Regions from separate parts of the Microbacterium thalassium genome, predicted to be linked through region 2. Evidence: predicted binding sites of a transcription regulator. Region 2 holds the regulator's gene; each other region holds the start of a gene.
The links. Region 2 encodes HrcA, which represses chaperone genes, less so after heat shock. Its sites were predicted from a motif close to TTNGCACTCGNNNNNNNCGAGTGCNAA; they were not measured.
Positions count from the first base shown of each region.

Region 1: a site for HrcA is predicted at 3,758-3,784, ahead of groES (co-chaperone GroES). Genes of this name have one in related genera too.
Region 3: a site for HrcA is predicted at 3,299-3,325, ahead of HD594_RS16895 (Hsp20/alpha crystallin family protein). Genes of this name have one in related genera too.

Region 1 covers NZ_JACHML010000001.1:1,563,897-1,571,919, forward strand. The annotation lists gene HD594_RS07220 (hypothetical protein) at 1-728, shown strand, start outside; gene HD594_RS07225 (class I SAM-dependent methyltransferase) at 741-2,060, opposite strand; gene HD594_RS07230 (extracellular catalytic domain type 1 short-chain-length polyhydroxyalkanoate depolymerase) at 2,262-3,725, shown strand; gene groES (co-chaperone GroES) at 3,867-4,163, shown strand; gene rarD (EamA family transporter RarD) at 4,372-5,334, shown strand; gene HD594_RS07245 (metal-sensitive transcriptional regulator) at 5,440-5,814, opposite strand; gene HD594_RS07250 (heavy metal translocating P-type ATPase) at 5,811-8,023, opposite strand, start outside.
Region 2 covers NZ_JACHML010000001.1:2,524,480-2,532,502, forward strand. The annotation lists gene HD594_RS11620 (PhoH family protein) at 1-380, opposite strand, end outside; gene HD594_RS11625 (HIT domain-containing protein) at 424-771, opposite strand; gene HD594_RS11630 (16S rRNA (uracil(1498)-N(3))-methyltransferase) at 796-1,527, opposite strand; gene dnaJ (molecular chaperone DnaJ) at 1,529-2,650, opposite strand; gene hrcA (heat-inducible transcriptional repressor HrcA) at 2,702-3,742, opposite strand; gene hemW (radical SAM family heme chaperone HemW) at 3,840-5,057, opposite strand; gene HD594_RS11650 (DUF1990 family protein) at 5,061-5,711, opposite strand; gene lepA (translation elongation factor 4) at 5,773-7,623, opposite strand; gene HD594_RS11660 (glycosyltransferase family 2 protein) at 7,636-8,023, opposite strand, start outside.
Region 3 covers NZ_JACHML010000001.1:3,648,930-3,656,952, forward strand. The annotation lists gene HD594_RS16875 (DUF2207 domain-containing protein) at 1-901, opposite strand, end outside; gene HD594_RS16880 (MarR family winged helix-turn-helix transcriptional regulator) at 999-1,433, shown strand; gene HD594_RS16885 (hypothetical protein) at 1,452-2,000, opposite strand; gene HD594_RS16890 (hypothetical protein) at 2,049-2,624, opposite strand; gene HD594_RS16895 (Hsp20/alpha crystallin family protein) at 2,770-3,225, opposite strand; gene HD594_RS16900 (VOC family protein) at 3,434-3,793, opposite strand; gene HD594_RS16905 (acyl-CoA dehydrogenase family protein) at 3,812-4,975, opposite strand; gene HD594_RS16910 (acyl-CoA synthetase) at 4,987-6,576, opposite strand; gene HD594_RS16915 (MarR family winged helix-turn-helix transcriptional regulator) at 6,656-7,123, shown strand; gene HD594_RS16920 (ABC transporter ATP-binding protein) at 7,400-8,023, shown strand, end outside.

The sequences.
Region 1 (8,023 bases), 960 kb from region 2:
CGGCGTCGGCGCGCACGGACGCCGTGAGCCCTGACGCTGCGACCCCTCCGGACGCCGCCGGTCCGGCCGCGCCCCTCGCGAACGCCCCGGACTCCGCCGACGCGCCGGCAGGCTCGCACGAGCCTGCGGCGCCCGAGGCGCCGCAGGCCGTGACGCCCGCAGCGACCGAGCCCGCAGCGCCCGCAGGCTCCGAGCCGTCGGCGCCCGTCGTCGGAGCAGCCGCCCCGGCGACGGAGTCCGCGCCCGACACCGCCGACTCCCCGGCGGAGGGCGGCTGGCTGTACCCGACCGCGGTCCCGGTGACGTCGGAATGGATGACGGGGCCGACGTCGGCGGACGTCGACTCCCGCGCCGACACGTCGCGCCTGCCCGGCCAGCATCGCGGCGGCTTCTCGCGTCTGCCGACGGCTCCGGTCGACGTGACCGTGCGCACCGGCCCCGAGCCGGACACCGCCACGAACTGGGCGCAGACGCCGCAGGCGGGCCCCCAGCGCGGGCTCGCCGGGTGGGCGCTGATGTTCGCCGTGCTGGGGCTGGCCGTGTCGATGTTCGTGGGCTGGGGCTTCCCCATCGGGCTGGTCGGCGTCGCCTCCGGCATCCTCGCGCTGCGCCGCCCGACCGAGAACCGCGCCCTCGCGGGGTGGGCGGTCGTGCTCGGCACGGCGTCGCTCATCTACAGCGCCGGCTGGCTGTGGTTCGCCGCGTCGCAGGCGAATCTGTTCGGCTGACGGCGGGCGCGCTCAGGCGGCGGGGAGCCGGTCGGCGAGGATCGCCGTGCGCTTGCTGCCGATGCGGGTGAGGAAGAGGGTCGCGGATGCCTCGCCCCGCAGCTTGAGCTTCGTCCGCAGCGCGGCCGGATCGACGTCGACGCCGCGCTTCTTGATCTCGAGGCGCCCGATGTCGCGTGCGCGCAGCGCCGAGGCGAGGCCCTTGGTGTCGGCGGGCAGGACCTCGCGCACGCGGAACGACTGCACGAAGGGACTCGTGAGCGCGGCATCCGAGGTGAGGTAGGCGATGTGCTCGTCGAGCATGCCCGCCTCGAGCGTCCGGGCGACGTCGCCGATGAGCCGCGCGCGGATGACCGCGCCGTCGGGCTCGTGCAGGTACGCGCCGAGCTCGCGCGTCGGTTCGTCCTCGGCGTCGGCGCCGGCGGTGATCTCGGCCGCCGCGTCGCCGCGGATCACGAGCGCCGCCCGCGCGACGCCCGGCCGCGCGAGAGAGCCCGACCAGAGCACCAGCTCGATCGTCGAGCCGTCGGCGCTGACCCACTGCGCCTCGAAGCCGTCCGGGATGAGGTCGCGGTCGAGTCCCGGCCCGAGCTTGATGCCCGCCGGGACGCGCCCGGCCAGGTCGAACGTCCAGTCCAGGCTCGGCGACCAGTCCTCGGGGGCGGTGCGCTTGGTCTCGCGGTGCCCCGCCGTGCGGCGTGCCGGGTCGAGCCAGACCGCCTCGGGCGCTGCGGCCGCGGCATCCGCCCCCGTCGCGTCGGAGATTCCCACGTTCGTCGGAGCATCCGCGCCCGATCCTCCGACGTTCGTTGGATTCTCCGACGTTCGGGGGTCGCCGCCCCCGGGGAACGCGGATGCCGCGAACTCCTGCGCCGTCGCGTGGCGCACGCGGACGTCCGAGCCGAACGGCGCGAGGTTGTAGGCGGCGATGGCGGCTGTGATCTCGTCGGCGTCGACGGCGTCGACGGTAAGCCCGAGCGCGGCGAACCCCATCGCGTCGCCGCCGATGCCGCACCCGAGGTCGGCGACGCGCGCGATACCGGCATCCCGGAACCGCGCCGCGTGCCGAGCGGCGACGCCCAGCCGCGTGGCCTGCTCGAGGCCGGCGCGCGTGAACAGCATGCGCTGGGCGAACTCGCCGAACTTCTCGCCGGCACGGGCGCGCAGCCGCGCCTGACCGACCACCGCGGAGACGAGGTCGGGGGAGTGCCCGTCCTTGCGCAGCCGCGACACGACGCGGGCGACGTCGGCGGACGTCTCGACGGGGTCCAGGGCATCGAGAAGCCGCAGGCCCTCGGGCGTGAGCAGCGCGGTCAGCTCGGCCATGTCCATCCGACCAGCCTAGGTCCGCCGCAGGACCGGACGGAGATGTCCGATCAACCCCTGGTGCATGAATCAGGTTTCATCTAGTGTCGGACCTGCGCCCGTGGCGGCGCGCCGCGCGGAATCGATGCGGATGCCGCGCGCAGCTCCCGCCCGGATGCCCTGAGCAATGGTGCCGGGGGCGACGGCGGGGCGATCGAAGGAGCACTGATGCCCTCATACCGTTCGCGATCCACGTCCCGCTCCACCTCCTCCCGTCCCACCCCACCCCGCTCGTGCCTGATCGCGGGCGGCATCGCCGCCGTCCTCGCGGTCGTCGGCCTGGTCGGCGTCGCGCCCGCGGCGCAGGCGATCATCTGCCCGCCCGGCTTCGAGACGCTCCCCGGCTGCACCAACGGCGACACCGGCGGGGGCGGCGACACCGGCGGCGGCACGACGACCGGAACCTGGACCACCGAGACGATCGCCGGCATGAGCGTGCGCCTGTACACCCCGATCACCGACCCCGCGCTCGCCGCGGGGCGCGCGCTCATGATCGGTCTCCACGGGTGTGCGCAGACGGCCTCCGACATGCAGACGGCCGGCAACTGGGCCGCGACCGCCGACGAGTACGGCATGGTCGTGGCGCTGCCCGACGCGCCGAACGGCGGCGTCATCTTCGGATGCTGGGACTACTACGACACAAGCCACTCGCGCACGGCTCCCTCGCGTCACGACGACAACCTGCTCGACCTCGCGTCGACGCTGCAGGCGCGGTCGGCGCTCGGCATCGACGCCGACCAGACCTACATCTCGGGGCTGTCCTCGGGCGGCGGCGAGACCATGGTGATGGGGTGCCTCGCGCCCGACGTGTTCGCCGGCATCGGCATCAACGCCGGTCCCACCGTCGGGACGACGTCGGGTCAGATCGGCAGCGTCGCGGTGAGCAAGGCGCAGGGGACCTCGACGTGCACGTCGTTCGCCGGGTCGGCGTCCGACGCGTTCGACACCCAGGTGACGTCGATCATCTACGGCAGCAACGACGGCACCGTCGCGCCGGGCTACAACACGCTCAACGGCCAGATCATGGCGGGCATCTACGGCGCCGGCACCACGTCGACGTTCTCGCTGTCGGGACTCGCCGGCAACAACACCGCGGGTTCGGGCACGCTGTACTCGGACGCCGAAGGTGCCCGTGTCTCGGTCATCCAGAACACGAACCTGGGCCACAACTGGCCCGCGGGCGCGGGCTCGGGCGGCTCGTACATCTCGGCGAACAGCATCGACTACCCGGCGTACGTCACGGGCTTCTTCTTCGACAACAACCGCCGCGTCGACCGCACGGTGCCCACGCCCACTCCGACCCCGACCCCCACGCCCACTCCGACCCCGACCCCCACGGCGACGGCGACCCCGACGCCGACCCCGACGCCGACCCCGACCGCGACGGCGACGCCCACACCCACGCCCACGCCCACCGCGACGCCGACCCCGACCCCGACCCCGACGGACTGCATCACGGCCACCAACGCCGAGCACAAGGCCGCGGGGCGCGCGATCTCGTACGGCGTGAACCCCTACAACCCCTACTACGCCGTGGTGACCCAGGCGTACTTGGGGCAGGGCGATGCGACCGTGACGTCGCTGCAGGCGGCGGCATCCGGCGGGTACACCGTGGTGAGTTCGTGCGGCTGACGAGACAGGCTGCGGGCTGCCGTCGTCATGGACTGGCACTCACGTTGCACGAGTGCCAGTGCCTTGCCTAGACTGCTCGTTAGCACTCTCAGCATGCGGGTGCTAATGAGTCTTCAGTCTCAAGGAAAGAAGAGGTAGACCGTGTCGGTTTCCATCAAGCCGCTCGAGGACCGCATCGTCATCAAGCAGGTCGAGGCCGAGCAGACCACGTCCAGCGGTCTGGTCATCCCCGACACCGCCAAGGAGAAGCCCCAGGAGGGCGAGGTCGTGGCGGTCGGCCCGGGCCGCATCGACGACAACGGCAACCGCATCCCGCTCGACGTCGCTGTCGGCGACCGCGTCATCTACAGCAAGTACGGCGGGACCGAGGTCAAGTTCGGCGGTGACGAGTTCCTCGTCCTGTCGGCTCGCGACGTCCTCGCGGTCGTCGTCCGCTGAGACGCGCGCTCCGCGTAGCGGAAGGGTCGGACGCTTCGGCATCCGGCCCTTCCGTCGTTTCCGGGCTGAGGAGCGCGGGCCACGCCGGTCTCGGTGGCCCGGAGCCGGTGACGCGCACCGACACTAGGCTGGATCGGTGACGCACTCGAGCCCCGAACCCGCCGGCGACGGCGCCGAACTGGGAGAGGCGGCCGCCGCCACCGCGGGCATCGTCGTCCCGGATGCCGCGGCTCCCGCATCCGCGCCCGACGCCGCCCGCGAGCGCGCGATCGGCGGCGTGTACGCGTTCACGGCGTACCTGCTGTGGGGCTTCCTGCCCCTGTACTTCCTGCTGCTGGCGCCCGCCGGCCCGTGGGAGATCGTGGCCTGGCGCATCCTGCTGTCGCTGGTGTTCTGCGTGGTGCTGCTCACCGTCACGCGGACGTGGCGGTCGCTGCGAGCGATCATGCGACAGCGGCGCCTGCTGCTGTGGACGGCGGTGGCAGGGGTGCTCATCTACGTCAACTGGCAGGTGTTCCTGATCGCGACGCTGACCGGGCACGTGATCGAGACCAGCATGGGTTACTTCATCAACCCGATCTTCACCGTGCTGATCGGCGTGCTCGTCCTGCGCGAGCGCCTGCGCCGCGCGCAGTGGGTCGCGATCGGGATCGCGGGCCTCGCGGTCGTCGTCATCATCGTCGGCTACGGATCGTTCCCGTGGATCGCGCTCACCCTCGCGACCTCGTTCGGGCTGTACAGCCTGGTCAAGAAGCAGATCGGGCCGTCGGTCGACGCCATCAGCGGCCTCACGCTCGAGTCGATGTGGCTGGCGCCGATCGCCATCGCCGAGCTCGTCATCGTCGCGCTGACCACGGGGCTCGCGATCGGCACCGTGAGCGGCTGGCACACCGCGCTGCTGCTGATGGCGGGCGTCATGACCGCCACGCCGCTGCTCTTCTTCGCCGCCGGTGCACGCCGCGCGCCGCTCACGCTCATCGGGCTGCTGCAGTTCATCGCGCCGATCATGCAGTTCATCATCGGCGCCTGGATCCTCGGCGAGCCGATGCCGCTGGAGCGCTGGATCGGCTTCAGCCTCGTCTGGCTGTCGCTGATCGTGCTGACGGCCGACTCGCTGGTGGCGGCCCGCCGGTCGCGGGGCGGGGTGTCGGACGTCGCCGACCTGACCTGAGGCGCCGGCGACGCCTTCAGAACGCAGGAGATTCGCGTCTGGGCAGGACGATTCGGTGCTGCATCCTTCGACGAAGCGCGGATTCTCCGACGAACGGGGGCCGGACTACCGCACGAGGCGCGCGATCGCCTCCGACGCCTCGGTGATCTTGGCGTCGGCCTCGGCGCCGCCGGCGCGCGCCGCGTCGACGACGCAGTGGCGCAGGTGGTCGTCGAGCAGCCCCAGCGCCACGGCCTCGAGGGCGCTCGTCATCGCCGAGATCTGGGTGAGGATGTCGATGCAGTACTTCTCGTCCTCGACCATCGTGCGGATGCCGCGCGCCTGACCCTCGATGCGCTTGAGGCGGTTGACGTAGCGCGCCTTGTCCGAGATGTACCCGTGGTGGGCGTGCCCCTCGTCGTGCGGATACGGCTCGGACGGCGTGATGCTCGGCTCGTCGTCCTCGACCGCATCCACGGGAGGGGTGGCGTCGGTGGTCATGACTGCTCCTGGAGGGGTGAGGTGCGGGAGCGGAAACTCCGCAGCCGCAGGCTGTTTCCGACGACGAAGACGCTCGAGAATGCCATCGCCGCGCCGGCGATCATGGGGTTGAGCAGCCCGAGGGCCGCCAGCGGGATCGCCGCCACGTTGTACGCGAACGCCCAGAAGAGGTTCACACGGATCGTACCGAGCGTCGCCCGCGAGAGTCGAACGGCGTCGGCGGCGCTGCGCAGATCGCCGCGGACGAGGGTGATGTCGGAGGCCTCGATCGCGGCATCCGTCCCGGTCCCCATCGACAGGCCCAGGTCGGCCTGCGCGAGCGCAGCGGCGTCGTTGACGCCGTCGCCGACCATCGCGACGACCCGGCCGGCGGCCTGCAGCTCCTGCACGACGGCGACCTTGTCGGCCGGGAGCACCTCCGCGCGCACGCGGTCGATGCCGACGTCGCTCGCGACCGCCCGCGCCACGGCGTCGTTGTCGCCGGTCAGCAGGATCGGCTCGAGCCCGAGTGCGCGCAGCTGGGCGACGGCCTCGCGGCTGGTCGGCTTCACCTGATCGGCGACCACGAGGGCGCCCGCGGCGGTGCCGTCCCAGGCGACGAACACGACGGTGCGACCCTGGGCCTCGGCGGCGGACGCGGCGCGCTCGACGGCCTCGGGCAGCTCGATCGCGAACTCGGCCAGCAGCGCGCGGCGGCCGACGACGGCGGCGCGGCCCTCGACGACACCCGAGACGCCGAATCCGGCCACCGACTGGAAGGACTCGACGGCGGGCAGGCCCCGCGGCGCCGGGGGAGGGCCGACGGGGATGCTGCTGCCGAGGAGCATCGTCCCGGTGCCCGGCGCCACCGCGGCGTCCGCCGCGCCGCCGTCGGCCGTGGCCGCGTCGGCGATCGCGCGTGCGATCGGGTGCTCCGAGGCGTGCTCGAGGGCACCCGCGACGCGCAGCAGCTCGTCCGGGGCGATGCCATCGGCGGGGATCGTCTCGACCAGCGCCATGCGCCCGGTGGTCACGGTGCCGGTCTTGTCGAGCACGACGGTGTCGACGCGGCGCGTGGACTCGAGCACCTCGGGTCCGCGGATGAGGATGCCCATGCGCGCCCCCGTGCCGGTGCCGACCAGCAGCGCGATGGGCGTCGCCAGGCCGAGCGCGCACGGGCACGCGATGATGAGGACCGCGACGGCCGCGGTGAACGCGCCGGCCGCGGGGAATCCGAGCAGCAGCCAGACGGCGAGCGTCACCAGCGCGATGCCGATCACGATCGGCACGAACACCGCCGAGATGCGGTCGGCGAGTCGCTGCACCGCGGCCTTGCCCGACTGCGCCTGCTCGACCAGGCGGGCCATCTGCGCCAGCTGCGTGTCATCGCCGACGCGCGTGGCGCGCACGACGAGCCGGCCTCCGGCGTTGACGGTGGCGCCGACGACCGCATCGCCGGGGACCGCCTCGACCGGCACGGACTCGCCGGTGACCATCGACGCGTCGACGGCGCTCGAGCCCGAGACGACGACGCCGTCGGTGGCGATCTTCTCTCCGGGTCGCACGACGAACTCGTCGCCGACGGCGAGCTGCGCGATCGGCACCCTCACCTCGCGGCCCCCGCGCAGCACCGCGGCATCCTTCGCGCCGAGGTCGAGCAGGGCGCGCAGGGCGGCGCCCGCGCGGCGCTTGGAGCGAAGCTCGAAATAGCGTCCCGCGAGCACGAAGGTGGTCACGCCGGCGGCGACCTCCAGGTAGATGTTCGAGGCGCCGTCCGACGGCTGGACGGTCCACTCGAAGCCGTGCGTCATGCCGGGCATCCCGGCGTCGCCGAGGAACAGCGCGTACAGCGACCATAGGAAGGCCGCCGTGACACCCATCGAGATGAGCGTGTCCATCGTCGCGGCACCGTGGCGCAGGTTGATCCACGCGGCCCGGTGGAACGGCCACGCGCCCCACACGGCGACGGGCGCGGCGAGAGCGAGGGACGCCCACTGCCAGTACGTGAACTGCAGCGCGGGGATCATCGCGAGCAGGATCACGGGCGCGGCGAGGACCGCCGAGCCGATGACGCGCCGGCGCAGCGACGCGAGCTCACGGTCCTCGGGCTCGTCGGCCCGCTCCTCGGGCTCGGGGGGAGCGGGGAGGACGGCGGTGTACCCGGTCTTCTCGACCTCGGCGATGAGGTCGCCGGGGGAGACGTCGGCCGCCGCGTCGACGACCGCCTTCT
Region 2 (8,023 bases):
GTCTTGCCGGTGCCGGCGGGGCCGATGCCGAAGACGACCGTGCTCTCGTCGATGGCGTCGACGTAGCCCTTCTGGCCCAGGGTCTTGGGACGGATGACCTTGCCGCGCGACGAGAGGATCGCCTCGCCGAGCACCTCGGACGGCCGCGGACCCCCTTCGGTGCGCAGGATGCGGCTGGAGCTGGCGACGTCCGTCGGCTCGAGGCCGTGGCCCGAGCGGGTCATCGCGAGCAGCTCGTCGACGAGGTCCCGTGCGGCGCGCACGGCGTCCTGCTCGCCGGTCAGCGTGATCTCGTTGCCGCGCACGTGGACGTCGACATCGGGGTGCTCGCGCTCGATGACGCGGAGCAGCCGGTCCTGCGGCCCGAGCAGCTGGACCATGGCGACGCCGTCCGCGTAGATGCGCTCGACGGCGGGTGAATCGTCAGTCACCGAGTGAATTCTCCTCGAGGGATCCGGCCAGCACGTGGGCGTGGACGTGGAACACCGTCTGCCCCGCGTTCGGACCGGTGTTGAAGATGAGACGGAAGTCGCCGTCGGCGTGGTCGGCGGCGAGCGAGTTCGCCAGGCCGATCATCTCCGTCAGCAGCGCCGGGTCGCCGGCGGCGAGCTCGACGACGTCGCGGTACTCCTGCGTCTTCGGGATCACCAGCAGATGCACCGGAGCCTTCGGCGCGATGTCGCGGATCGCGAACACGTTGTCGGTCTGCGCGATGATCTCGGAAGGGATCTCGCCCCTCAGGATGCGCGTGAAGATCGAAGGCTCGCTCATGTCCACCAGTCTACCGAGGGGGTGTCACCAGCGTCCGAGGCGGGCGCTCATCACCGCGACGGCCGCGGGGCCCGCGGTCGAGGTGCGCAGCACCGTGTCCCCGAGGCGCACGGCGCGCGCGCCGGCGGCGGTCAGCGACGCGAGCTCCTCGGCGGCGATGCCGCCCTCGGGGCCCACCACGAGCAGGCATTCGGCATCGTCGGTCTGCTCGATCCCGGTGAGCGCGTCCGCGGCGGTGGGCTCGAGCACGAGGACGCGCGTCGAGGCGGCGCGGCGCACCAGGTCGGCCGTGCCGACGACCGGTTCGACCTCGGGCAGCCACGCGCGATGAGCCTGCTTCGCAGCCTCCCGCGCGATCATCCGCCAGCGGGCGAGTCCCTTGTCGCGCTTGGGCCCGTCCCACCGCGACACGCTCCGTGCCGCCTGCCACGGCACGATGCCGTCGACGCCGAGTTCGGTCGCCGCCTGGATCGCGAGCTCGTCGCGATCGCCCTTGGCCAGCGCCTGCACGAGCACCAGCCGGGTCTGCGGCGCCGGCTCGTCGCGCCGGGCCGTGACCTCGACGATCACCTCGCGCGGCGCCGCCGAGGCGCACACCCCCGTCAGCCACGTCCCGCGGCCGTCGCCGACGGTCACCTGCTCGCCCGGCCGGACGCGCCGGACCGTGGCGGCGTGGTGCGCCTCCGCGCCCGTGAGGACCAGCGTGTCGCCGGGGCGAGCGGTCGCCGCCTCGTCGGCGAGGAAGTGCAGGGCCATGTCAGCTGTGGCGGAACCGGTCGCGGAGCTTCGCGAACAGCCCCTGCTGGAACTCGCCGAGACGCGGAGCGGGCGCCTTCGTGCGCCGGGCGAAGTCCTCGATGAGGGCGCGCTCCTTCGCGTCCAGGCGCGTGGGCGTCACCACGTGCACGCCCACACGCAGGTCGCCGCGCTGCGTCGACCGCAGCGGTGTGATGCCGCGGCCCTTGATCGTCAGCACGTCGCCGGACTGGACGCCGGGGCGCACCTCGAGGTCGACGGGGCCGTCGAGCGATTCGATGGTGGTCGTGGTGCCCAGGATCGCGTCGGGCATCGAGACCTCCAGCGTCGCCAGCAGATCGTCGCCGTCGCGGCTGAACACGTCGTGGGGAGAGACCGTGATCTCGACGTAGAGGTCGCCGTTGGGCCCGCCCGCCGGTCCCACCTCGCCCGAACCGGGCAGCTGCAGGCGCAGGCCGCTCTCGACGCCGGCGGGGATGTCCAGCGACACCGTCCGGCGGGCGCGCACACGGCCCTGGCCCTGACACGTCGCGCACGGGTACGGGATCGTCGTGCCGTACCCCTGGCACACGCCGCAGGGCTGCGACGTCACGACGTTGCCGAGGAGGCTGCGCACCTGACGCTGCACGTGCCCCGTGCCGTGGCAGATGTCGCACGTGACCGGCGACGTGCCGGGCTGGCAGCACGATCCCTCGCAGGTCTCGCACACCACCGCGGTGTCGACCTCGATGTCGCGGTGCACGCCGAAGACGACGTCGCCGAGGTCGAGCGTGACGCGCACGAGTGCGTCCTGCCCGCGGTCGCGGCGGGACCGGGGACGACCCCCGCGGCCGCCGGCACCACCGGCCGCGGCCCCGAAGAACGTCTCGAAGATGTCGCTGAAGCCGCCGAAGCCCGCGGCGCCCCCGCCGAACGGCGAGTCGCCGCCCATGTCGTAGCGGGCGCGCTGATCGGGGTCGCTGAGGACGTCGTAGGCGTGGGTCACGAGCTTGAACCGCTCGGCCGCGTCCTCACCGGGATTCACGTCCGGATGCAGCTGGCGCGCGAGTCGCCGGTACGCCTTCTTGATCTCGTCCGGGCTCGCATCGCGCGAGACCCCGAGCACTTCGTAGTGGTCAGCCACTGTCGCCTTCCCGGCCGCCCGCAGGCGGCATCCGTCGGTCGGTCCGCCCGCTCAGCGGGCGGCCTCATCCTCTTCGAGCAACCGGCTCAGGTAGCGCGCCACCGCGCGCACCGAGGCGAGGTTGGTCGGATAGTCCATCCGTGTGGGGCCGAGCACGCCGATGCGGGCCCGCGCCACCGTCGAGTCGTAGTCGCTGGCGAGCACCGACGCCTCGGTCAGGCCGAACGCCTCGTTCTCGCGTCCGATGCTGGCCGCCAGCCCCTGCTCGTCGGCGACCATCTCGCCCATCAGCCGCAGCAGGGTGACCTGCTCCTCGATCGCCTCCAGGAGCGGCGAGATGCTGCCCCGGAAGTCCGCTTCGCGGCGGGCGAGGTTGGCGCTGCCGGCCATCACCAGCCGGTCCTGCCGGAACTCGTCCAGCTCCTCGGCGACGACGCGCAGCACCGCCGCCGTCGCCTCCTCGAGCGGGGCCGGCACGCGGGAATCCGCCGACAGGTGGTCGGAGATGCGCGCCAGCCCGTCGCGGACCGCGCGCCCGACCAGCAGGGTGCCGAGCTCGGCGCGGATGCGGCCGAGCTCGGTCTCGTCGAACTCGTCTCCCACGAGCGCCAGGCGCTGCGAGACGCGGCCGGTGTCGGTGACGACGATCACGAGCATGCGGCCGCCGCCCAGCTGAACCAGCTCGACATGCGTCACCGTCGCCCGCGCGAACGACGGGTACTGCACCAGCGCGACCTGCCCGGTCAGCTGCGAGAGCACGCGCACCGTCCGCACCAGGGTGTCGTCCAGATCGCCGGGCGCCTCGAGGAACGATGCGATCGCCTGCCGCTGGGCGGTGCTCAGGGGCCGGATCTCGGCGAGGTGGTCCACGAACACGCGGTAGCCCTTGTCGGTGGGCACGCGGCCCGACGAGGTGTGGGGAGCCTCGATGAGCTCCTCCTCCTCGAGCAGAGCCATGTCGTTGCGGATCGTGGCCGCGGACACGCCGAACGCGTGGCGGTCGACGATCGACTTGCTGCCGACCGGCTCGCGGGTGTCCACGTAGTCCTGGACGATCGCCCGCAGCACCTGGAGTCCCCGTTCGCTGACCATCATCCCCCTTGCTGGCACTCGTCTGTCGTGAGTGCCAATCCTACCCGCCCGCCGCCGCGCTCGTCCCGCGCGGGCGATGGCGAGTCCGCTCGTGGGGTCACTCCGTGAGCGTGCGCGCGATCACGTCCGCGAGCAGCCTGCCGCGCAGCGTCGGCACGATCCTCCCGCCCACCGCGGCCGCACCGTCGATCAGCCCGTCGGCGATGAGACCGGCGACGCCGCGGCGGGAGGCCTCGGGCAGGTCGTCGATCGCGAAGCCCTCGCGGATGCGCGTGCCCAGCAGGACCCGCTCGAGCAGGCGGGCGTCCGCGTCGGGACGCTCTCGGCCGGCCGCGGGCGACTGGCCGCTCGCGAGCCGCGCGGCGTACGCGGCGGGATGCTTGACGTTCCAGAACCGGACCCCGGCGACGTGGCTGTGGGCGCCCGGGCCGAAGCCCCACCAGTCCCCGCCCCGCCAGTACGCGAGGTTGTGGCGAGAGCGCGCCTGCGGGGTGCGAGCCCAGTTCGAGACCTCGTACCACCCGTAGCCGGCGTCGCCGAGCAGCGCATCGGCCAGTTCGTACATGTCGGCCTGCAGGTCGTCGTCGGGCGCCGTCACCTCTCCGCGCCGGATGCGCCGCGCCAGACTCGTGCCCTCCTCGATGATGAGCGCGTACGCGGAGACATGGTCGGGCGCGTGCTCCAGCGCACCCGCGAGAGAGCTCCGCCAGTCCTCCAGCGACTCCCCCGGCGCCCCGTAGATGAGGTCGAGGCTCACGGCCAGCCCGGCACGGCGCGCCGCGCCGACCGCGGTGCCGATGGACTCCGGGCGGTGGGTGCGATCGAGGGCCCGCAGCACGTGCGGCACGGCCGACTGCATGCCGATCGACATCCGCGTCACGCCGGCGTCGGCGAGGATCCGGGCCACCTCGTCGGTCACCGTGTCGGGATTGGCCTCCACCGTGATCTCGGCATCCGGCTCGATCCCGAAGGCGTCCCGGACGCCGTCGAGCATGCGCGCCAGATCGCCGGGCGGGAGCAGGGTCGGCGTGCCTCCGCCGAAGAACACCGTCGCCGCCGGGCGGATCGGGCCCGCATCGCCGAGGACGGTGCGCGCCAGAGCGATCTCGCGCAGCACCTCGGAGGCGTAGTCCTCCTGCCGGGCGCCGCGCAGCTCGCTGGAGGTGTACGTGTTGAAATCGCAGTAGCCGCACCGCACGCGGCAGAACGGGACGTGCAGGTACACGCCGAAGGACGCCGCCGGGTCGATGCGGGTCCCGGCGGGCAGCGAGCCGTCCGCGGGCGCCGGCTCGCCGAGCGGGAGTGCCGAGCCCACGGATCAGGAGGGGGTCGCGTACAGCGGCGAGATCGCCCGGAGGTATCCGGTGAACAGCTCGCGACGGCGGCGGCGGACCAGGCCCGGCAGCAGCCGGTAGAACAGCCCCGTCGGCGCGTCGAAGGCCCGCACCGTGAACCAAACCTCGTCGTTGTCGTACCACTCGAGCATGAAGGACTCCTCGCCGCTGACGACCGAGCCCGAGACGGTGCCGAGGGCGAACCCGACGCGGCGGGGCTCCTCGATCGCGAAGATCACCCGGAGGTCGGCATCCGCCCGATGACCGCGCACGCGCCCCTCGAGCGAGACCGTGGCGCCCGCGCCGACGTAAGGCGTACCGTTCTCGTCGTAGCGCAGGTCGGCATCGCTGCGGCTGGGCGCGATGGGCGTGCCGTCCGCGTCGAAGCTCACGCCCGAGTACATCGGGCCGGAGGCCGGGCGCACGTCCCGGATCGTCAGGCCCGCGCCGCGCTGGGCGCCCCACGACAGCAGCGATTCGGAGGCGGTGTGGAAGCGGGCCTCGCCGCTTCCGATGCGCCAGGACTCCTGCGCGGGGATGCTGCGCTCGGGGGGATACTGCATCAGGTCGGGCGCCTGGGTCGCCCCGACGGCGGCGTAGTCGACCGTCTCGTCCTTGAAGGTCCCGCGACGCATGATCTCCACCCTATCGGCGGCCCCTGCACGCCCGGTGTGAGCGCGTGGTGCCGCTGTGGTCCTACTTCTTGTCCTTGCCTTCGACGTCGCCCGACAGCGCGGCGATGAACGCCTCCTGGGGCACCTCGACGCGGCCGACCATCTTCATGCGCTTCTTGCCCTCCTTCTGCTTCTCGAGCAGCTTGCGCTTTCGCGTGATGTCACCGCCGTAGCACTTGGCGAGCACGTCCTTGCGGATCGCGCGGATGTTCTCGCGGGCGATGATGCGCGCGCCGATCGCCGCCTGGATCGGGACCTCGAACTGCTGACGGGGAATCAGCTTGCGGAGCCGCTCGGCCATCATCGTGCCGTACGAGTACGCCTTGTCGCGGTGGACGATCGAGCTGAAGGCGTCCACCTTCTCGCCCTGGAGCAGGATGTCGACCTTCACCAGGTCGGCCGTCTGCGAGCCGGCCGGCTCGTAGTCCAGGCTCGCGTAGCCCTGCGTCTTCGACTTCAGCTGGTCGAAGAAGTCGAACACGATCTCGCCGAGCGGCATGTTGTAGCGCAGCTCGACGCGCTCCTCGGACAGGTAGTCCATGCCCAGCAGGGATCCGCGGCGCGACTGGCAGAGCTCCATGACCGTGCCGACGTAGTCCTTGGGCAGGAGGACCCCGACCTTGACGACGGGCTCCGAGACCTCGGCGACGCGACCGTCGGGGTACTCGCTCGGGTTGGTCACGGTCACCGAATCACCGGTGTCTGTGGTGACCTCGTAGGTGACCGACGGCGCCGTGGTGATCAGGTCGAGATCGAACTCCCGCGAGAGCCGTTCGGTGACGATCTCGAGGTGCAGCAGCCCCAGGAACCCGCAGCGGAAGCCGAAGCCGAGGGCTACCGAGGTCTCGGGCTCGTACTGCAGCGACGCATCCGAGAGCTTGAGCTTGTCCAGTGCCTCGCGCAGATCCGCGTAGTCGCTGCCGTCGATCGGGTAGATGCCCGAGAACACCATGGGCTTCGGATCGGTGTAGCCGGCCAGCGGCGCCCCGGCGGGCTTGCGGGCGTTGGTCACCGTGTCGCCGACCTTGGACTGGCGAACGTCCTTCACGCCGGTGATCAGGTAGCCGACCTCGCCGACGCCGAGGCCCTTGGTGGGGATCGGCTCGGGGCTCGAGACGCCGATCTCGAGCAGATCGTGCGTCGCCCTGGTCGACATCATCTGGATGCGCTCGCGCGGCTCGAGCTTGCCGTCGACCATGCGGACGTAGGTCACCACGCCGCGGTACGAGTCGTAGACGGAGTCGAAGATCATCGCGCGGGCGGGAGCGTCGGCGTCGCCGGTGGGCGCCGGGATGTCGCGCACCAGACGGTCGAGCAGCTCCTCGACGCCGAGGCCGGTCTTGCCGCTGACGCGCAGCACGTCGTCCGGCGAGCCGCCGATGAGGTTGGCCAGCTCGGCGGCGTACTTCTCGGGGTCCGCGGCCGGCAGGTCGATCTTGTTGAGGACGGGGATGATCTGCAGGTCGTTCTCGAGCGCGAGGTACAGGTTCGCGAGCGTCTGCGCCTCGATCCCCTGCGCGGCGTCGACGAGCAGGATCGCGCCCTCGCACGCCGCCAGCGACCGGCTCACCTCGTAGGTGAAGTCGACGTGGCCGGGAGTGTCGATCATGTTCAGCGCGAACGTGCCCTCGTCGGTCGCCCACGGCATGCGCACCGCCTGCGACTTGATCGTGATGCCGCGCTCGCGCTCGATGTCCATGCGGTCGAGGTACTGCGCGCGCATGTCGCGGTCGGAGACCACGCCGGTGATCTGCAGCATGCGGTCGGCCAGGGTCGATTTGCCGTGGTCGATGTGGGCGATGATGCAGAAGTTGCGGATGCGCTCGGGGGGCGTGGCTGCGGGCTCGAGCGAGGTGAGGGCGCGCGGTGACATGTCCGCAGAAGTCTACCGGTGCCGGCTGAGCAGCCCCCTCCAGTGCCGGAGGCGCGACCCCGCATCGCGGCCGTCCAGCGACCTCACCCAGACACGCGGGTCGCGCAGCCGGCGCCGGATGGCGGACACGGTGCCCGCCTGCAGCCGCGCCATCCGCTCGTGATCCCGCACGGTGTTGCCCGCATGCCAGCGGTAGGCGAACAGCACGTCGTCGACGTAGACCATGCGGTGCCGGAGCGCGAGCCGGAAGTTCAGGTCCCAGTCCTCGAGCGTGCCCGGCGTCCACCCGCCCGCGGCCAGGACCGCGTCGCGGCGCATCAGCTTGCCGTTCGGGATGTAGTTGACGCGGTGCAGCGTGCCCGCACGGCCGAACAGGCGCGGCTCGAACACCCCCGGCCGA
Region 3 (8,023 bases), 1.1 Mb from region 2:
GCGGCGTGTACTCGGCGATGATCGTCGGCCGACCGGGCTCGTCGCGCAGGAACCGGCGGCGCACCCAGATCGTCATCGCGAGCACGGCGACCACGCCCGCCGCGGCGATCGCCTGGAGCCACCCCCACACCGAGGCGAAGTACGACGTGTCGAACGGCGTGAACGTGCCGGCCTCGAACGCGACGGCGATCGTCAGGGTCTGGTACGGGCCGACGTCCGACACGGACGCGCGGATGGTGGTGGAACCGTCCTCGGCGGCATCAGCCGTGATGTCGCACGTGTCCGTCGAGCCGGTGTAGCCGGCGTAGCAGGCCCGGTCGCCGGTGAGCGCCGCCGCGAGGTCGGGCGGCACCACGAGCGCGACCGAGACACGGCCGAACGGCTGGCGCCATTCCTCGCCGTTGACGTCCCAGTAGAACTCGTCGACGCCGGTGTCGGAGAAGAACCGGGTGACGTTCTGGAGCGTGTACGTGAAGACGTACGTCTGCGTCCCGAGCACGTAGTCGTCGGCGCGCGAGGTCATCGAGTAGTAGCCGTCGGAGCTGTCGACCTCGGACGCCCGGGGGTTGCCCTCGCCGTCGGTGATCGACACGAGATGCGGGAACAGCGGGATGCCCAGGTACGAGTCGGGGATGCTGCGGCGCATGCCGCGGTTCTGGTCGAAATCGGGGAACTGCGCCACGAACGTCTCGACGACGGTGAGGGTGCTCGCGCCGTCCTCCGCCCGGCCGAGGGTGTACTCCACGTCCATGCTCGCGAACGTGAAGTCGTCCACCCCGGCGGTGACGATGGCGTTCGGCACCGACTCGGGGGCCGGCGCGGCAACAGCCGGCGCGGTACCGGCGAAGATCGACCCGGCCGCGACGGCGATCACGATCAGGATGCGGGCCGGTCCCGGCATCCGCTTCCCCGCCGACAAGCCCGCACGACGTGCATTCCCCACCAAGCTCCCCATGGCAAGAGCCTATGACCCGCCGGTTCGCTCTACTCTGGTGGACATGACCGACCGCCGCCTCGCCATCGACGCGTGGGAGAGCCTGTTCCGCGCCCAGCACGAGGTGTTCGCCGAGATCAGCGCCGACTTCGACGGAGCGGAGCTGTCGCAGGGCGAATACGACGTGCTGCTGACGGTGACGCGCGCCGACGAGATGACCGCGAAGCTGCGCGATGTCACCGCGCGGATGCTGATCAGCCAGCCGAGCGTGTCGCGCCTGGTCGACCGCATGGTGGCGCGGGGCCTGCTCACCAAGTGCGCCGACCCGGGCGACGGTCGGGGCTCCCTCGTCACGGCGACCGAGGAAGGCGCTGTCGCGTTCCGCAAGGTGGCGTCGCAGCACGGCCGCTCGATCGCGGCGCGCATGTCCAAGCTCAGCGACGGCGAGCTGTCGCAGCTGCACACCCTCACGGCGAAGCTGCGCGACGACGGGGACTGAGCCGGTCCGGACGGCGGGTCAGCCGCCGATCGGGGTGAGCTGGACGACGGTCCACACGACCACGAGCGCGACCGCCGCGAGCGCGGCCACGGCGAAGACCGTCGCGACCGCCCGGGACGCCGCGACGGCCGGCAGGAGGAACGCCGCGAGCAGGCCGGTCAGCGCCGCCGGGAGGATCAGCGCGAGCAGGGCGAAGGTGGCGCCGGCACCGACGTGGCCGCTGCCCAGTGCGATGAAGACGCCCGGAATGACCGCGGCGGCCGCGCCGACGACGGTGAACACGGCGGCGGCCCTGCGCGGGTACCGCGCCGATGCTGCGAGCGGCCGCGCAAGGATCAGCGCGACGGCCGGGACTCCGATCACGGCCGTCACGACCGACACGATCGCCGTCGCGACCATGGTCCCGGCGAGCACGGTCGGATGCTCGACCTCGTCCGCGGCCATCGCGGTCCAGGCCAGCGAGCCGAGCCACAGGCCGAGCGCCCCGAAGACGGTGTAGAGCGGGATGCCCACCGTCGCAGCCGTCCACCCCGATGCGGTCCTGGCCGCCACCGCCTGCTCGCTCATCGCGTCCTCCTCGGTCGCCGGGTGCCTGCTCATCATGCCCTATGGAGCTCAGCCGACGGCGCAGGCGAGCAGCGTCCAGCGGTCCAGGGGCGCGAACGCCAGCACCGCCCACAGGCCGACGACGACGACGGCGAACCACTTCGCGGCGACGAACAGGCGGATGAGCACGCTCGAGTGCTCGACCCGGCCGACGAGCGCGCCCCCCACCGCTCCCGTGAGGGCGGCCGGGAGCACGAGGCCGAGCATCGTCGCGGCGATCCCGGCAGCCGGGTGGAGGCATCCGATCACGATGAGGATGCTGGGGACGAGCGCGCCCGCGGCGCCCAGCGCGGCACCGAGCGCGACGCGGCGCACCGGCGTCGTCCCGATGCGGGGGAACACGCTCCGCGACAGCGACGACACGCCCGCGATGCCGACCACGGCGGCGACGGCACTGGCCGCCCCGATCGCGGCGGTCGGCCCGCCGAGGACCGACGGTGCCAGCACGTCGTCGCACACGACGCGGTTCCACAGGGCGGTCGCCGCCCACAGGCCGATTCCGCCGAACACCGTGTACAGCGGGATCCCGATCGTCGTCGCCAGGCGTGCACGTGCGCCGGCGTGCGCGAGAACGTCGGCGTTCACCGCTTCCTCCCCAGAACTCGTCGGCGCGGAGCGGCATCGATGCCGCATCCGTCCCATGCTCCCACGCGCCGGATGGCGCGCCCCTCACGCGAAGGGGCGCGCCATCCGGTTGCGCTGCGAGCAGCCTCTCACGGCGTCGGTGCGATCACTGGTCGACAGGCTGCGGCCCCTCGGTCGACTCGTGAGCCTTGATCACCGGCGCACCCTCTTCGGTGGACACCTCGATCTTGCGCGGCTTGGCCTTCTCGCTGACCGGGATCGTGACGCTCAGCACGCCGTTGCTGTAGGTCGCGGCGATGCGGTCGGTGTCGATGCCCTGGCCGAGGTTCAGCTGGCGGATGAAGCTCGCCGCCTCGCGCTCGCGGGTGATCCACTTGACTCCCTCGCCCGTGGTGAGCGTGCGCTCGGCCCGGATCGTCAGCAGCTGACCGTCGACGTCGATGTCGACCGAACCGGGGTCGATGCCCGGAAGGTCGGCGGTGAGGACGTAGTGGTCACCGTCGCGGTACAGGTCCATCGGCATGCGGCGCGGGCCGCGGCGGGCGTCGAAGAGTCCCGAAGCCAGTCGGTCGAGGTCGCGGAACGGGTCATAGGTTGCCATGGTCGTCTCCTTCTGTCGGTTGTTTCGGACTCTGGTCTGAAAGTTGAGCCCTCTCGACTCAACTAGAGAGAGATTAGCACTCTCCATCCCCGAGTGCTAATGACTTTCGTCCTCTCTTCGCGCACGGCGAACACCCGACGCCGACAGACGTGCGCCGGTCTCCGGCGCCGCCCGGACGGCGGCGCACCCGCAGCCTTGTCGCCGGCGCTCAGGGGCGCTGGAACGCGATCAGGCCGATCGTGTTTCCCTCGGAGTCGCGGATGAACGCCTGCCACTCGTCGTACCCCACGGGGCCGAGCGCGTCGTCGTCGTGGTGGAAGATCACGTGCGGAGGCGAGACGACCTCGGCGCCGACGCGCTCGAGCGCCTCGTGCACATTGTCGACCTGCAGGTACACGAGGGTCGACGGGGCATTGCGGTCGAGCAGGAGGCGCGTGCCCGCGAGGTCGAAGAACAGCAGCCCGGCCTCGTCGAAGCGGGCGATGGATCGCATCCCGATGAGCCGGGCGTAGAAGTCCTCCGCGCGGTCGAGATCAATCGCCCGCTGGGCGACCTGGACGAGTCTCACGCCGCCAGTCTCGCACCGTCACACGAAAGCCTGCATGCCGGTGATGGCGCGCCCGAGGATCAGGGTGTTCACCTCGCGGGTGCCCTCGAAGGAGTACTGGGCCTCCGCATCGGCGAAATGACGGATGACGTCGTAGTCGATGACGATGCCGTTGCCGCCGAGGATCTCGCGACACCAGGCCACCGCCTCGCGCGTCCGGGACGTGGCGTACAGCTTCGCCATCGCCGAGTGCTCGTCCGAGGAGACGCCGCGGTCGTTCAGGGCCGCGACGCGGACGACCATCGCCAGTGACGCGGTGATGTTGCCGAGGGACTTCACGAGCAGGTCCTGGACGAGCTGGAACGACGCGATCGGCTTGCCGAACTGCGTTCGCGCCCGCGCGTAGGCGAGAGCGTGCTCGTACGCGCCGATGGCGTTCCCGACAGCCGACCAGGCGACGTCGAGACGGGTGGCCTGCAGCACCCTGTTCGTGTCCGCGAAGCTGTTCGCCTCGGCGAGGTGCCAGGAGTCGGGGACGCGCACGTCGGTCAGCGTGATGTGCGCGTTCTGCACGATGCGCAGGCTGTATTTACCCTCGATCTTGTCGGCCCGATAGCCGGGCGTGCTCGTCGGCACGATGAAGCCCTTGACCTGGTCGTCGGCTTCGTCGCGGGCCCATACGACGACGACATCGCCCCACGTGGCGTTGCCGATCCAGCGCTTCTCGCCGTTGAGCACCCAGTGGTCGCCGTCCCGGCGCGCCGTGGTCCGCAGGCCGCGCGCGACATCCGACCCGGACTCCGGCTCGGTGAGCGCGAACGAGCCGATGACCTCCCCGGTCGCCATCCTCGGAAGCCACTCGGCCTGCTGCTCGACCGAGCCGCACAGCGCGATCGAACCGCTCGCCAGCCCGGTGTGCACGCCCGCGAACGTCGCCAGCGAGGAGTCGACCCGCGCCAGTTCGAGCGTCACGAACCCGCGGAACACGGCCGAGTTCTCGAAGGCCGCGTGGTCTCCGCCGAAGGAGTAGACGCCGAGCTCGGCCAGCGGCCCGATGATCTCGGCCGGGAACTCCGCCCGCTCCCACAGGCCGTTCACCTGCGGGCGGACCTCCGATTCCAGGTACGCGCGCAGCGCGAGCAGAGTCTGCCGCTCCGGCTCGGTGAGGTCGTCCTCGAATCCGAGCAGGTCCGCCGCGAGCATGCCGCCCGCGGTCACGAGAGCGCCCCGACCGCGTGGGCGTCGCGCAGCAGATGCTTCTGCACCTTTCCCGTCGCCGTGCGTGGAAGCTCAGCGACGAACTCGAAGAGCTTCGGGATCTTGTAGCGCGCGAGTCCGTCTGCCAATGCGGCCCGCATGCCGTCCGCGTCGAGGGCGGCGCCGGCCTCGAGCACGATCAGCGCCTTGCCGACTTCACCCCAACGCTCGTCGGGAACCCCGATGACGGCGGCTTCCACCACGCCCGGAACGTCCAGCAGCGCGCTCTCCACCTCGGACGGGTACACGTTCTCCCCTCCCGAGATGAACATGTCCTTCGACCGGTCCTTGAGGAAGTGGAAGCCGTGCTCGTCCTTCTCCGCGACGTCACCGGACTTGTACCACTCGCCGTCGAACGATTCGGCCGTCGCCCGCGGGTTGTCCCAGTACCCGAGCATGATGTTCAAGCCCCGCACGTAGATCTCGCCGGACTCGCCGACCGCGGCGTCGTGCCCGTCGGCGGCGACCACTCGCACGTCCGTGAAGAAGTGCTGTTTGCCGGCCGACCCCTCCTTGCGGATGGCTTCGGCAGGCGACAGCAGCGTCACCGCCGGCGCCGCCTCGGTGAACCCGTATCCCTGCTGCAGCTCGACGCCCTTGCTGTTCCACTGTCGCAGGACCCGACTCGGCACGGGGGCGCCGCCCACGATGAGGGTCCTCAGGTCCGGGAACGCCATCACCTCGAAGCCGTCGACGCCTGCCATCGCATCGAGCATGGCGGGCACCGCGAACATGGAGTTCACGTGCAGTTCCCGCAGTGTGCCCACGACCGCCACGGGGTCGAAGTGGCGTTGGATGAGGATGTGCCCGCCCTTCAGGAACATCGGCAGCACGAGCGCGTTCAATCCGGCGATGTGGAACAGCGGCGCGACGGCGAGCGACACGTCGCCGGTGCGGAGGTCGGTGGAGATGAGCATGTTCAGACCGCTGTAGGTCATGTTGGCGTGGCTGAGCACGGCGCCCTTGGGGCGGCCGGTCGTGCCGGACGTGTACATGATCAGACACGGGTCGTCGAGCCCGACTGCCGCCGGCGTCGACTCCTCCGAACCCGCTGCGAGCAGCGCCTCGTACTCGCGCGCCCACGTCTCGTCGTCACCGGCGTCGTAGTCGACCGAGACCATCTGCACGCCGAACGCCTCCTGCTCGAGCATTCGCGCGATGGCTCGCTGCTCCGCCCCGAACAGCAGCATCCGCGCTCCGGAGTCGTTGAGGATGTACCCCACTTCACCGTGCGAAAGGCGCGCGTTCACGAGCACCGCTATGGCGCCGATGCGTCCGAGCGCGAACAGCGTCTCGAGCAGTGCGGGGTGGTTGAACCCCATGTACGCGACGCGGTCGCCGTGGCGGACCCCGAGGTCGGCGAGTGCGCCGGCGAGCTTGCGCACCCGCCGATCGACCTCGGCATACGAGGTCGACTCTCCTTCAAAGGTCCACGCCGGCAGGTCCGGCGCAAGCAGAACCCGCCGCTCCGCCCACGTGCCGAGCCCGTAGTTCGTGGGAGGAATCTGAGAGTGAGGGGCGCCGAAAGCTCCGGTCGACGTTGACATGGGGACATTCGAACAGAGACCGTTGACCTTGTCAATGATTTATCCTTACCAGCGCATGCGATATGGTGTTCACCATTGCGTGACAGAAGGGCACACGGTGAAGGAGAACGCGAAGGAGCGGCTCAAGAGCGCCACCCTCTACGAGGACATGGGCTTCCTCCTCACACGCTCCCGCGCCGTGTGGGTCGCGCGCGACCGAGCCTTCTTCGCCGAGTTCGGCCTCAACGGCCGCCTGTACGCGGTGCTGTCCCTGGCGGCCTCGGGAGAGAATCCGACGCAGCGCGAACTCGCCGACTTCCTGCGCCTGGACGCGAGTCAGATCGTCGCGCTGATCGACGACCTCGAACAGCGCGGCTACGTCGAACGACGCAGCTCGCCCACGGACCGCCGAACGAACATCATCGTCGCGACCGACGCCGGCAGGCAGGTGCACGGCGAAGCCCGCGCAGCAGCTCGCGACGGCGAGCAGAGCATGGGGCCGAGCCTGAACGCCGAAGACCGGGCGACGCTGCTCGCCCTGCTTCAGCGCGTCGCCTTCGAGGAGTGATCGGCGAGCCCGTCCGGGCTCGGCCGTCGTGAGCTTCTCCCCCCCCCCGCGGGCGGACATCCGCCCCGGAGTTCCCGCCTGCCCGCCTACGCGACGAGGCGCGAACAGTCAACATGATTCCAGTCAGCGGGATTTGATTGACATCTTCAATGATGTCGGTTACGTTCATGGTGTCGCCAGATCGTTGACACATTCAACGTTCGGCGGCAGGAGCCCGATACGAGGTTCACAACGACGTGGATGGGATTGGCAGTGCTTGAGTTCCAGCATCTATCGGTGCGATACGGCGCCGGAGTCGAGGCCCTTCGGGACGCGACGCTGAGCCTCGCCGAGGGGCGTGTGACGGCGATCATCGGCGGAAACGGCGCCGGCAAGAGCACGATGCTGCGCGCCGCGAGCGGTCTCCTGGGCTTCCACGGGGGGACGATCACCGACGGCGACGTCCTGCTCGGGGGAGACCCCATCAGCAAGCTCAGCGCCGCGAAGATCGTGGAGCTCGGCGTGGTGCACGTACCGGAGGGTCGCCGGGTCTTCGGCGATCTCACCGTCATCGACAACCTGCGCGCGGGGGCTGCGACCGTCAAGAGCGGGCGCAAGCGCGATCAGAAGCTCGCCGAGGTGCTGGAGCTGTTCCCGATCCTCGCCGAGCGCCGGAACCAGCGCGCCGGCCTGCTCTCGGGCGGCCAGCAGCAGATGCTCGCGATCAGCCGGGGGATGATGAGCTCTCCGAAGGTCATCCTGCTCGATGAGCCGACGCTCGGCCTCGCTCCCCAGACGGTCGAGCAGGTCGCCTCGGTCATCACACAGATCAATGCGCTCGGAATCACCGTGGGGGTCGTGGAGCAGAACGCCGCCATGGCCCTGCGGATCTCCGACTACGGCTACGTCATCGAGCAGGGT